Regions from separate parts of the Streptomyces sp. NPDC089915 genome, predicted to be linked through region 2. Evidence: riboswitches for the same ligand, from Rfam matches in the RefSeq annotation. Region 2 holds a riboswitch; each other region holds the start of a gene.
What was found. Region 2 has a riboswitch for cobalamin ahead of AB0O29_RS06655 (ribonucleoside-diphosphate reductase subunit alpha). Riboswitches for the same ligand answer to the same signal wherever they lie in the genome.
Positions count from the first base shown of each region.

Region 1 (2,893 bases), on a different contig from region 2:
GCAGCGCGCCGTCGTAACCGCGCCCCGCGAGCCCCTCCTGGAGCCGGGCGGCGCGGTCGAAGGCCCGGACGAACGAGGTCGCCGCGAGCCCCGCCACCGAGCGCCACGCGGCCGCCCGCCCGGACTGCCCGAGCCGGGCCGCCTGGGCCCGGCGGACCTGCGCCAGGGAGTCCAGCAGCAGGAAGCCGATCCGGTACATGACCAGGGCCACGTCCACCACGGGCGCCGGCACCCCGGCCCTTACCAGCCGGGGCAGCACGTCCGAGACGGGCGTGGTGAAGGCGAACAGCAGCACCCCCAGCGAGGCGGCCGAGGTGCGCAGCAGCAGGTCCAGCGCGTGCCGGGGCCCGTCCGGGGCCGGCGCGAGGAAACCGTCCGGGCCGCCCACCGACACCAGCAGGGGCAGCGCCCCCGTGACGCAGAACCCCAGCGGGACCCGGAAGGCCCGCCACAACTGCCGCCCGGACACCCCGGCGGGCCCCAGCAGCACGGCCAGGGTGGCCGCGGCCACCAGCGGTCCGCCGGGCCACGGCGGCAGGCACACCGCGGTGAGGGTCAGCCCGAACCCCAGGACGGCCTTCTCCAGCGGATGGCGGCCGCGCCAGCGGCTGGAGTGCGCCGCCACGTCGATGGGCAGCACCGGCTACGGCTCCCGCGCGGGCTCGGCGGGTGCCTGCGCCTGCGCGAGGGCCTGCGCCGCACCCTGGCGGCGGCCCTTGCGGACCCCGAAGTAGTACGCGAGGACGCCCGCGCCCAGGGCCGCCTGGAGGGCGAACAGCGCCGACTCGATCTCGCCCGACGGGGGCTCGTACAGCGGGGAGAACCAGGGCTTGTAGTCCGGCTTCAGCTCGGTGATGGCCGACTCCGCCTGGGCGTCGGCGCCCGCGAAGGGCTCCTCCTTGCCCTCGCCGAGCCCCAGCGCGAGCGGGAGCACGGCCAGCGCCGCCACCAGGAGCAGCAGCAGGGTGTTGATCTTGGCGTTCCTGGTCATCGGGCCGTCGCCTCCTCGGTCCGCGGCGTACCGGTCAGCTTGGCGATCCCCAGCCGGACCAGGTCCGACTTGCTCGACTGCATCAGCAGCCGCATCACGAGCACCGTCAGCAGCCCCTCGCTGACGGCGAGCGGGATCTGGGTGAGCGCGAAGATGCCGGCGAACTTCTCCAGGGAGCCGAGGAAGCCGCTGGCCGGGTCGGGGAAGGCCAGCGCCAGCTGGACCGAGGTCACGCAGTAGGTGACCAGGTCGGCGAAGAAGGCCCCGAAGAACACGGTGACCATCAGCGGGGCGCCGGACCGGCGCAGCAGCCGGTAGACCGCGTACCCGGCCCAGGGCCCGGCGATGGCCATCGAGAAGACGTTGGCGCCCAGGGTGGTGAGCCCGCCGTGCGCCAGCAGCAGGGCCTGGAACAGCAGGGTGATGGTGCCGAGCACCGCCATGATGGGCGGCCGGAACAGGATGGCGCCGAGTCCGGTCCCGGTGGGGTGCGAGCAACTGCCCGTGACCGAGGGGATCTTCAGGGCGGACAGGACGAAAGTGAACGCTCCGGACGCCCCCAGGAGCAGCGTGCTCTCCGGGTGGGACTTCACCTCGCGGGTCAGGGCGCGGACCCCGTGGACGACGAACGGGGCGGACGCGGCGCCCCAGGCGGCCGCGTGCAGCGGGGGCAGGAACCCCTCGGCTATGTGCATGAGTCGGGAGACCTCTCCAGCACCTCGTGGATGGACGTAAGCGCCCCGGCCGGTCTCCTGGCTGACGGGTACTGCCGCCCCGGCTCCGCCTTCCCGGGTCCGTACGGTCTCCCGTGCGGTCCCAGTGGCTCCCGCGAGGGGTGGAGCTGGACTTCCCGATCACAGTGGCGAGGGCCGCACCGGTTTCACACCGGTTTCCCGAACACCAAGGCCCGCTGACCCTAGTCGCCCGCACGGACCGGTATCAACCCGGACCGATCCGGCCGATCGGACGGCCGAATTCCGTTTGCCCCCCGGACGGGCCCCGAGCGCTGGCGGGGGCGGCGGCCGGCCCGCAGGGTGGGGGTGTGGCCGACTACGACTACTCCGACCTGTCCGCAGTCTTCGTCAACTGCACCCTCAAACGCTCTCCCGAGACCAGCAACACCGAGGGGCTGATCTCCAAGAGCCGCGCCGTCATGGAGTCGGCCGGGGCCCGCACCGAGCTGATCCGCGCCGTCGACCACGACATCGCGACCGGCGTCTGGCCGGACATGACCGACCACGGCTGGGAGAGCGACCAGTGGCCGGTGCTCTACAGCCGGATCATGGACGCCGACATCCTCGTCCTGTGCGGCCCGATCTGGCTCGGCGACAACAGCTCCGTCATGAAGAAGGTCGTCGAGCGGCTGTACTCCTGCTCCTCGCTGCTGAACGACGCGGGCCAGTACGCCTACTACGGGCGCGTCGGCGGGGCGCTGATCACCGGGAACGAGGACGGCGTCAAACACTGCGCCATGAACCTCCTCTACAGCCTCCAGCACCTGGGCTACGCGATCCCGCCGCAGGCCGACGCGGGCTGGATCGGGGAGGCCGGGCCCGGGCCCTCGTACCTGGACCCGGGCTCCGGCGGCCCCGAGAACGACTTCACCAACCGCAATACGGCGTTCATGTCCTGGAACCTGATGCACCTCGCGGCGCTCCTCAAGCGCGCCGGCGGCTTCCCCGCCCACGGCAACCAGCGGTCCCTGTGGGACGCCGGCTGCCGTTTCGACTTCCCGAACCCGGAACACCGCTGAGGGCGGCCCGGTGTCAGCAGGTGTTCGGGTGGGCGACGTCCACCACGAGCCGCTCGGGCGCGTGCAGGACGGAGGTGCTGTAGACGGGCTGGGTGTCGAAGGCGGCTCCGAAGGTCACGTACCCCTCGTAGTCGCCGGTCAGGGCGAGG
Region 1 covers NZ_JBFBGN010000012.1:26,562-29,454, forward strand. The annotation lists gene cbiQ (cobalt ECF transporter T component CbiQ) at 1-640, opposite strand, end outside; gene AB0O29_RS06120 (energy-coupling factor ABC transporter substrate-binding protein) at 644-991, opposite strand; gene AB0O29_RS06125 (energy-coupling factor ABC transporter permease) at 988-1,686, opposite strand; cobalamin riboswitch at 1,716-1,911, opposite strand; gene AB0O29_RS06130 (flavodoxin family protein) at 2,034-2,744, shown strand; gene AB0O29_RS06135 (hypothetical protein) at 2,758-2,893, opposite strand, start outside.
Region 1: it holds a riboswitch for cobalamin, as region 2 does, so the genes downstream of both, AB0O29_RS06125 (energy-coupling factor ABC transporter permease) here and AB0O29_RS06655 (ribonucleoside-diphosphate reductase subunit alpha) in region 2, are expected to answer to the same signal.

Region 2 (2,893 bases):
CTGCACCACGCTGCTGGTGAAGTCCGGCCGCCTCAAGTGGGCCTGGGTCACCGGCGTCCCGCTGGCCTGGGACGTGGCCGTCACCCTCACCGCGAGCTACCAGAAGGTCTTCTCCGACGACGTGAAGATCGGCTTCTTCGCGCAGCGCGACAAGTACCAGACCGGCATCGACGCCGGGAAGGTGCTGCCGCCCGCCAAGAACATGGACGAGATGCACACCGTGGTCACCAACGCCACGGTCGACGGGGTCCTCTCGGCCCTCTTCGCCGTCCTGATCATCATCGTCCTGGTGGACGCCGCGCGGATCTGCTTCAAGGCCGCCTCCGCCCCGGACTCGGTCCGCCTCTCCGAGGTCCCGTGGTCCGAGTCGAAGATCATCGCCCCGGCGGGCCTGATCGCCACCGCCGAGGAGAAGGCCGAGCTCGCCGCGGCCGGCCTCGACGGGGGCGGCGGCCGGGTGAAGGACCCCGTCGCGTGAGCGGTGTCCGCGGGGCGCTGGCGAAGGCGCGGTACTACGTACGGGAGTTCTCCGGCGAGGCCGCGTACGACCGCTACGTCGCCCACGCCCGCTCCCACGACCCCGCGGCCGAGGTCCTGACCCGCCGCGCGTTCGAACGGGCCCGCACCGACGCCCGAGAGGCGGACCCCCGCGAGGGCTTCCGCTGCTGCTGAACGGCCACCGAGGGTCACCGAGGGCCCCGTCGTCCCCCACCGGGACGGCGGGGCCTTCGGCATGCCGGGGCCGTGGCGCACACTCGGGGGCATGGACTTCGAGATCAGGACGGCAAGGGAAGACGAGTACGGGCGGCTCGGGGAGATCACCGGGCTGGCCTACACCGGGGACGGGCTGCTCGAATCGGGCGACGGCGACCGCTACCTGAACGTGCTCCGCGACGTCGCCGGCCGGGCCGGGGACGGGGAGGTGCTCGTCGCCGTGCGCGAGGGGGTGCTCCTCGGCGGGGTGACCTTCGCCGCACCCGGGAGCCGGCTCGCGGACATCGCCGGCCCGCACGACGCCGAGTTCCGGATGCTCGCGGTGGCCGCCGAGGCCCGCGGCCAGGGGGTCGGGGAGGCCCTCGTACGGGCCTGCGTGGAACGGGCCCGGGCCCTGGAGGGGGTCACCGCGCTGGTGCTGTCCACCCAGCCGGCCATGCGCGGGGCCCAGCGGATCTACGGGCGGCTCGGGTTCACCCGTACGCCCGAACGGGACTGGTCGCCCGTCCCGGAACTGCCCCTGCTCACGTACCGACTGGAGCTGTGACGACACGCTCCGCATGCGCCCGACACAACATGTGGGGGCTACCGCATCAGGTCGCCCCCACATGTATGCTCATGGCTGCTGCCGCCGCAGGGGAATCCGGTGGGAATCCGGAACTGTCCCGCAACGGTGTGACGTACGCCCACGGGCGTATCCGCGAGTCCGAAGACCTGCCGGCAGTGCCCCCGGATCGACCGAGCCGGGGTGTCGATTCGTCCGGGCCTCGCGGTTGGGCCGGTGGACGCCATGCGGTGCCGAACGCGCTTCTGCGCGCGCCCGCATGCGCCCGCTCGCGCCCCGCTCCGCCGATGACCGGGCCGAGTGAGGGAGAGCTCCCCCGTGACCATCGCGCCCGCCGCACCGCGCGCCGAGTCCGACCACCCCGAAGCAGAAGGTCCCGGGGCCGCGCTGCTGCGGACCCTCACCGAGCTCACGGCCGACCTCCCCGACACCGACCCCGGCCGGATCGCCGCCGCCGCCCTGCGCGGCCGCAGCGCCGCCGCCGACGAGGCCGAGCTGCGCGGGCTCGCCACCGAGGCCGCGGCCGGCCTGATCTCCGAGGACCCGGCCTACTCCCGGCTCGCCGCCCGCCTGCTGACGCTGGCCGTCGCCGACGAGGCCGCCGGCCAGGGCTCGTCCTCCTTCGCCGAGTCCGTCGCCGTCGGCCACCGCGAGGGCCTGATCGCCGACCGCACCGCCGAGTTCGTCGCCGCCCACGCCGCCCGGCTGAACGCCCTGGTCGAGCACGCGCTCGCCGAGGGCGCGGACGACCGCTTCGGCTTCTTCGGCCTGCGCACCCTGCACAGCCGCTACCTGCTGCGCCACCCGATCACCCGCCAGGTGATCGAGACCCCGCAGTACTTCATGCTGCGCGTGGCCTGCGGCCTGGCAGAGGACGAGAGCGTCCGCGCCGTCGAGGAGGTGGCCTCGCTGCACCGGCTGATGAGCCGCCTCGACTACCTGCCGTCCTCCCCCACCTTGTTCAACTCGGGTACGCGGCACCCGCAGATGTCCTCCTGCTACCTCCTCGACTCCCCGCTGGACGAGCTGGACTCCATCTACGACCGCTACCACCAGGTCGCCCGCCTCTCCAAGCACGCCGGCGGCATCGGCCTGTCGTACTCCCGCATCCGCGCCCGCGGTTCGCTGATCCGCGGCACCAACGGGCACTCCAACGGCATCGTGCCGTTCCTGAAGACCCTCGACGCCTCCGTCGCCGCCGTGAACCAGGGCGGCCGCCGCAAGGGCGCCGCCGCCGTCTACCTGGAGACCTGGCACGCGGACATCGAGGAGTTCCTGGAGCTCCGCGACAACACCGGCGAGGACCAGCGCCGCACCCACAACCTGAACCTCGCCCACTGGATCCCGGACGAGTTCATGCGCCGCGTGAACGCCGACGCCGAGTGGTCGCTGTTCTCCCCGTCCGACGTCCCCGAGCTGGTCGACCTGTACGGCGACGAGTTCGACGCCGCCTACGTCAAGGCCGAGGCCTCCGGGCTCGCCAAGAAGACGATGCCGGCCCGCGACCTGTACGGCCGCATGATGCGCACCCTCGCACAGACCGGCCAGGGCTGGATGACCTTCAAGGACGCCTCCAACCGGACGGCGAACCAGACCGCGCTCCCGGGCACGGTG
Region 2 covers NZ_JBFBGN010000013.1:48,548-51,440, forward strand. The annotation lists gene AB0O29_RS06640 (carbon starvation CstA family protein) at 1-478, shown strand, start outside; gene AB0O29_RS06645 (YbdD/YjiX family protein) at 475-672, shown strand; gene AB0O29_RS06650 (GNAT family N-acetyltransferase) at 764-1,261, shown strand; cobalamin riboswitch at 1,317-1,451, shown strand; gene AB0O29_RS06655 (ribonucleoside-diphosphate reductase subunit alpha) at 1,598-2,893, shown strand, end outside.

Region 3 (2,893 bases), on a different contig from region 2:
CCGTCGGAACGGTGGGGTCGGGGGTGGTGAAGCCACGGACGTCGTCCGGAGTGAAGGACGGCTTGCCCTTCGTGCCGGCGACGTCGGTGCCGCCGTAGACCCAGGCCTCCACATCACCGGGCTTCGGGTGCCGGGCCATGGCCCCCTGCTGGCTGTAGGACCACTTCCGCTGGCCGGGCGAGGCGGTCCAGTACGACCAGTAGGCGGTCGCCTGCGGAGTGAGGACGCAGGGTTCCCTCTCGGGCGTGGGGTACTGCGTGCCGGTGCCCTTGCCGATGCGGCAGATGAAGGCGGGGCCGTCGTGGACGGTGCCCTCCATGGTGAACCCGGCGGTCCGCAGCAGCTCGTAGCCGGTGGTGGGGGTGGTGTCGCAGCCCTTCTCCAGCTTGCCGCCGAACGGGCCGAAGTCCACGGCGACGAGGGCGCCGGTGGTGGCCGTGCACCGCTCGACCGGGTCGGCCGACGCGGGCACGGCCCCGCCCACGAAGGTCACGCCCGCGGCGAAGGTCAGCAGCGCCGCCGCTGTGAGCGACAACAGCCCCTTGTGCCGCATGCGTTGCTCTGCTTGCTGTGCGGTCCCCACCACGGCCCCTCGTGTCGGCCGGGCGGACCTGTGCGTGGCAAAAGGACTCCCGCGGCCGGCATGGCGGCAGGGAAGGCCGTTTCGAACCACGCCGTAGTCCGCGACGGCGTTTCTCGCTGCAAAAAACCTGGCTCCAGGCATTCCGACTCGCCCGGGCGGTGCCGGGCCTACGGTTGCGGGTCAGCGCCGGATTTCGACCGGCTTCCCCTGGAGCTGAGTGCTTATCAGTCGGAGTGGAACACGCGGATAAAGACACCGTCAAGGTGGTCTGCGTCTCACGCGGAACGGGCTCCCGGCCCCTCGATCGGGGCCGCTCACGGTGGCTGGCGGACCGTTGATCACTCGGGTAGCGTCCTGGGCTGCCACATGGGGGAACCCGGTGCGAATCCGGGGCTGACGCGCAGCGGTGTGGAACGGCAGGGGGCCGTTCCGAGCCCGAATGCCCGTGCGGCATGGCACATCACAAGCCGTACCACGCGTTCGGACGGCCGCCACCGAGCTCCGGGCCGTCCGCCCGCACGAGCTCCGGTCAGGTCGGCGTCCCTCATTCCAGGAGCAGGCCATGTCCCGTCCCCGTACCGCCCGCCGCCTCACGCTCGCGGTGCCCGCCGCGCTCGGCGCCCTCGCCCTCACCACGCTGCCGGCCTTCGCCACCTCCTCGCCCGCACAGATCGCCACGTCCAAGACGAACGGTGTGACCTATCTCAAGTCCCTCCAGGCCGCGGACGGTTCGTACGCCGGGGCCGGACTGTCCAACGAATGGGCGTTCACCGCCTTCGCGGCCACCGGCACGGCGGTCGTCGACGTCCACCCCGGCGGCGACACCACGAAGAACGCGCGCACCGTCTACCGCAACCTGCTCTCGACGGCGGGCTGGCCGCAGGCCTCCCCGGTCGTGACGGACTACGAGCGAGGCACCCTCAACGCCTACGCCGCCGGCATCGACCCGGCCCGCGTCTCCGCCTCCCGCAACCTCATCGCGAACGTCTACTCCTACTGGCAGACCGCCGAGACCGGCTACTTCGGTCCGTCCGGGAACTTCAACGGCACGGTCTTCGCGGCCCTTTCGCTGGGCGGGGCCAAGACCCAGGCCGGCGGTGCGCGCGTGCCGCAGGCGCTGACCGACGCGATGGTCACCCGCATCCGGGCCAACCAGCACGTCGACGGCGGCTGGACCTACAACAAGGCCGAGGGCAACCCGACCGTCCTCAACTCCGCGGGCGACGTGGACATGACCGGCGCGGCCATGGCGGCCCTGTGCGTCTCCGGCGTCGCGAACACCGACACCGACGTCGTCGAGGCGAAGAACTTCCTGAAGAGCAAGCTCGTTTCCGGAAGCGGCGCCTTCAACTCCCTCTACGGAGTCAACACCAGCTCGAACGGCTGGGGCGTGGCCGGCCTCAACGCCTGCGGATTCAACCCGCAGACCGGTGACTTCCTCACCGGCAGCGGCAAGACGCCGATCGACTTCCTCATCGCCAACCAGTACAACCCGGCGGGCGGCTTCAAGTACAAGCCCTCCGACACCAGCGCCAGCGCGTACGCCTCCATCGACGCCCTGCGCGCGGTCGCCGGCGGAGGCTTCACCACCGCCCCGCCCGTCCCCGTCACCCCCGGCGCCCCGCAGTGGGTCGCCCAGTCCACCTTCACCGCCGGCACGGCCACGAAACTGGCACTGACCGTCGACGACGGCGCCGGCGGCCTCAAGGTCTGCTCGGTGGCCTTCACCCCGACCGGGACGACCACCACCCTCGGCGACGTGCTGGCCGCCGCGACAGGCGGCGCCACCCCGTCCGGTTGCGTCACGAGCGTGACCCCCTCGTCGGGGACCGGCACGATCACCGACGTCAACGGCAAGGCCAACAGCGGCTCGAACACCTGGAAGGTCAGCGTCGACGGCTCGGCCTTCGCCGGGGCCCTGCGCGAGAAGGTCATCAGCGTGGGCGACACCATCGCACTGCGGTGGGGTGCCTGACCTGCTCACACCGGCGCGGGGTACGGGCCTTGGGCCCGTACCCCGCCGAAGGGCCTGGCAACGGCCCTTCGGGCCGGATTAGAAAGAGGTCCAGGTGAAGGCGACCTGGTCACCCGCAGCGATCTTGAACTGGCATCCGCCGACCGGGGTCGGGGTGCCGTTGACGGAGATGCTCCAGTAGGCGGAGCCGCCACCGTTCACGTTCTTGATCGTGTCGACGGAGAAATCGTCGAAGGACGCGTACCAGGTGCCGTCCCAGCCGAAGTAGTTGAGGCGGGCGGCGTCGTCGAGGGCGGCGGTCGGGGTGGGCACCTTGGTCGCGTTGGCGCCGCCGT
Region 3 covers NZ_JBFBGN010000017.1:7,947-10,839, forward strand. The annotation lists gene AB0O29_RS08020 (prenyltransferase/squalene oxidase repeat-containing protein) at 1-583, opposite strand, end outside; cobalamin riboswitch at 698-839, opposite strand; cobalamin riboswitch at 911-1,049, shown strand; gene AB0O29_RS08025 (hypothetical protein) at 1,146-2,558, shown strand; gene AB0O29_RS08030 (DUF4430 domain-containing protein) at 2,637-2,893, opposite strand, start outside.
Region 3: it holds a riboswitch for cobalamin, as region 2 does, so the genes downstream of both, AB0O29_RS08025 (hypothetical protein) here and AB0O29_RS06655 (ribonucleoside-diphosphate reductase subunit alpha) in region 2, are expected to answer to the same signal.

Region 4 (2,893 bases), on a different contig from region 2:
ATGACCAGCACCGCCCCCGCCGACGCGCCCGAGGAGGCACCCAGCAGGAAGGGGTCGGCGAGGGCGTTGCGGACCAGGGCCTGGAGCACGGCGCCGGAGACCGCGAGCCCGGCGCCGACCACGGCCCCGAGCAGCACGCGCGGCATCCGCACCTCCCACACGATGGAGGCGAAGGCCCCGCCCCGGCCGCCGGGCCCGGCCAGCAGGAGGTCGAACACCCGGCCTGGGGCGATGCGTACGGGTCCCAGGGCCAGCCCCGCCACCATCGCGCCGGCCAGCGCGGCCGCGAGGAGCACCAGGACGGCCGCGGTGCGGCGGCGCCCGGTCACGCGGCGTCGGGGTGGAGCTGGCGGCCGAGGGACTCGACCGCGTCGGCCACGCGCACGCCGAGGACGGCCGAGGACAGCGGCAGCACGACGAACCGGCGGTTCTTCACGGCGGGAACCTCCGCCAGCGCCGGATCGTTCAACAGGCGCTGCTTCTTCGCCTCCACGGGGGTGCCGCCGTAGTCGTAGATGAGGATGGTCTCGGGCCGCCGCTCGATGACCTTCTCCCACGGCACGTCGCCGAAGGTGTCCTGGAGGTCGGCGAAGACGTTCGTCCCCCCGGCCAGGGAGACGATCTCGTTGCCGATGCCGTTGCCCCCGGAGGTGAAGGCGGAGGACTCTCCCGAGTCGTAGACGAAGACGGACGGGCGGGGCCGGTTGCCGACCCGCGCGGTGACGGCGTCGATCCGGCGCTGCTCGTCCTCGATGAGGGCCGTGCCGCGCTCGGGCACGCCGAAGGTCCGGGCGACCTCGGTGATCTCGGTCTTCAGCTGGGCCAGCCCGACGCGGCCCGGGGTGCAGTACTCGACGCTGAGCCGGGAGCCGATCCCGGCCCGGGCCAGCCCCTCGCGGTCGCGGCCCTGGTTCTTGTCGAAGGCGCTGGAGTAGCCGCCGTACACGAAGTCCGGGTCGGCCGCGAGGAGCACCTCCTTCGACGGGTACTCCTTCGCCAGCACCTTGACGCCCTCGTAGGCGCTCCGGTAGGCGGGCAGCACCGCGTCGTCGAGGTAGGCGGTGCCGGCCATCCGGTCCTGGAGGCCGAGGGCCAGCATGATCTCGGTGGCGTGCTGGTTCATGGTGACGGCGCGCTCGGGCGGGGCCTGATAGGTGCTGCTGACCCCGCAGTTGGTCACGGTGTACGGGAACCCGGGCGCGGACCGGGCGCCGGGGGCGGGCCGTTCCTCCCCGGGCGGACCGCCGCACGCGGTCAGGGACAGCAGGAGCGCGAGCGCGGTGAGCGGGCGCGGGGCGGCGCGGAAACGCGGCATGGTGAGGCCTCTCCGGGGGATCCTCGTCCCCGGTCGACGTGAAGAGGCGGTGCGTCAGTGTCTGACTCCCGGGACCCCGCGGAGGGGGTCGCCGGTCACAGTGGCGGGACCGCACCGGATTCACACCGGTTTCCTGTCCTGCACCGCCCGGGACAACCCGGCCAAGTCTGCCAGATGCCGTGTTTGCCCCACAGAGGGGACCAAGGGCTCCCGAACCGCCCCCGCCGCCGGTGGCGGGAGCGGCCGGTACGGAGGATCGTGGGCGGCGAGGGGAGGTGCGGAGGAGGTCGCTCATGCGTCACGGCAGCCACCCGGGCCATAGCGGTCCCGGGCGCCCGGCCAGGGCCGCCCGCCTCCTCCTGGCGCCCCTCCTGGCGGCGCTGCTGCTCGGTGCGGGCACCGGCGGCTCCGGCGAGACCGTCTCCCTCGACGGCGACCGCCCGGGCGAGCGGCTCGACGTCACCCTGACCCGGGTCGTCGACCCGGCGGGGCCCGCGCCGGCGCCCGGGGCCGACCGGCTGGTCGCCGTGGAACTGCGCCTGCGCAACACCGGGACGGTGCCGTACGAGGACTCCCCCGCCCCGGCCGCCCACCTCCTGGACACGACCGGCCGGCGCTTCACCGGCCTGAGCGGCGCCACGGACGCGGGCCAGGCCCTCCCCGACGCCGTCACCCTGGCCCCGGGCGGGTCGGCCACCGGCTACGTCACCTTCAGGCTGCCGTCCGAAGCCCGCCCGGCGGCGGTGCAGTTCGCCCTCGACGGCGGGCTCGGCGACGACGTCGCCCACTGGAGCCTGCCCTGACCCGAGCCGCGCCCCTGCCGCGACCGCTGACGTGACCCCCGCCGCGCCCCCTGCCGGAACCAGCCGGAAATTACCTCGACGTATCTAGTGACTTAGCAGGCACCCGCCAGTAGAACTTGTTCCCACTCCGTCGAGAGTGAGGAACGCCACATGAGCGACAAAGGCCTGCACAGCAAGGTGACCAAGGGTGTCTCCCGACGTGGATTCATTGCTGGAACCAGTTCTCTTCTGGGGGCCATGGCCCTCGCCGTCAACACCACGCCGGCCCGCGCGAATCCCGCCACCGCCGTCACGAACGCCCCCATCGCGTCCGGGACCCACGTCCCCGCCCTCGTCATCGGCACCGGCTACGGCGGCTCCGTCGCCGCGCTGCGGCTCGCCCAGGCCGGGGTCGACGTGCACATGATCGAGATGGGCATGGCCTGGGACACCCCGGGCACCGACGGCAAGATCTTCGCCAACACCACCAAGCCCGACTACCGCTCCTTCTGGCTGCGCACCCGCACGAAGGCGCCGCTGAGCAACTTCCTCGGCTTCCCCATCGACAAGGACGTCCCGAAGTACACGGGCATCCTCGATGCCGAGGAGATGGGCGGGATCATCGTCTACCAGGGCCGCGGCGTCGGCGGCGGCTCGCTGGTCAACGGCGGTATGGCGGTGACCCCCAAGCGGCAGAACTTCGCCGCGATCCTGCCCACCGTGGACGCGGAGGAGATGTACTCCACCTACTACCCCCGCGCCAACGCCGGGCTCGGGGTCGGGCTCATCGACCCGA
Region 4 covers NZ_JBFBGN010000080.1:20,797-23,689, forward strand. The annotation lists gene AB0O29_RS22810 (iron ABC transporter permease) at 1-266, opposite strand, end outside; gene AB0O29_RS22815 (ABC transporter substrate-binding protein) at 326-1,315, opposite strand; cobalamin riboswitch at 1,351-1,490, opposite strand; gene AB0O29_RS22820 (hypothetical protein) at 1,609-2,118, shown strand; gene AB0O29_RS22825 (GMC oxidoreductase) at 2,269-2,893, shown strand, end outside.
Region 4: it holds a riboswitch for cobalamin, as region 2 does, so the genes downstream of both, AB0O29_RS22815 (ABC transporter substrate-binding protein) here and AB0O29_RS06655 (ribonucleoside-diphosphate reductase subunit alpha) in region 2, are expected to answer to the same signal.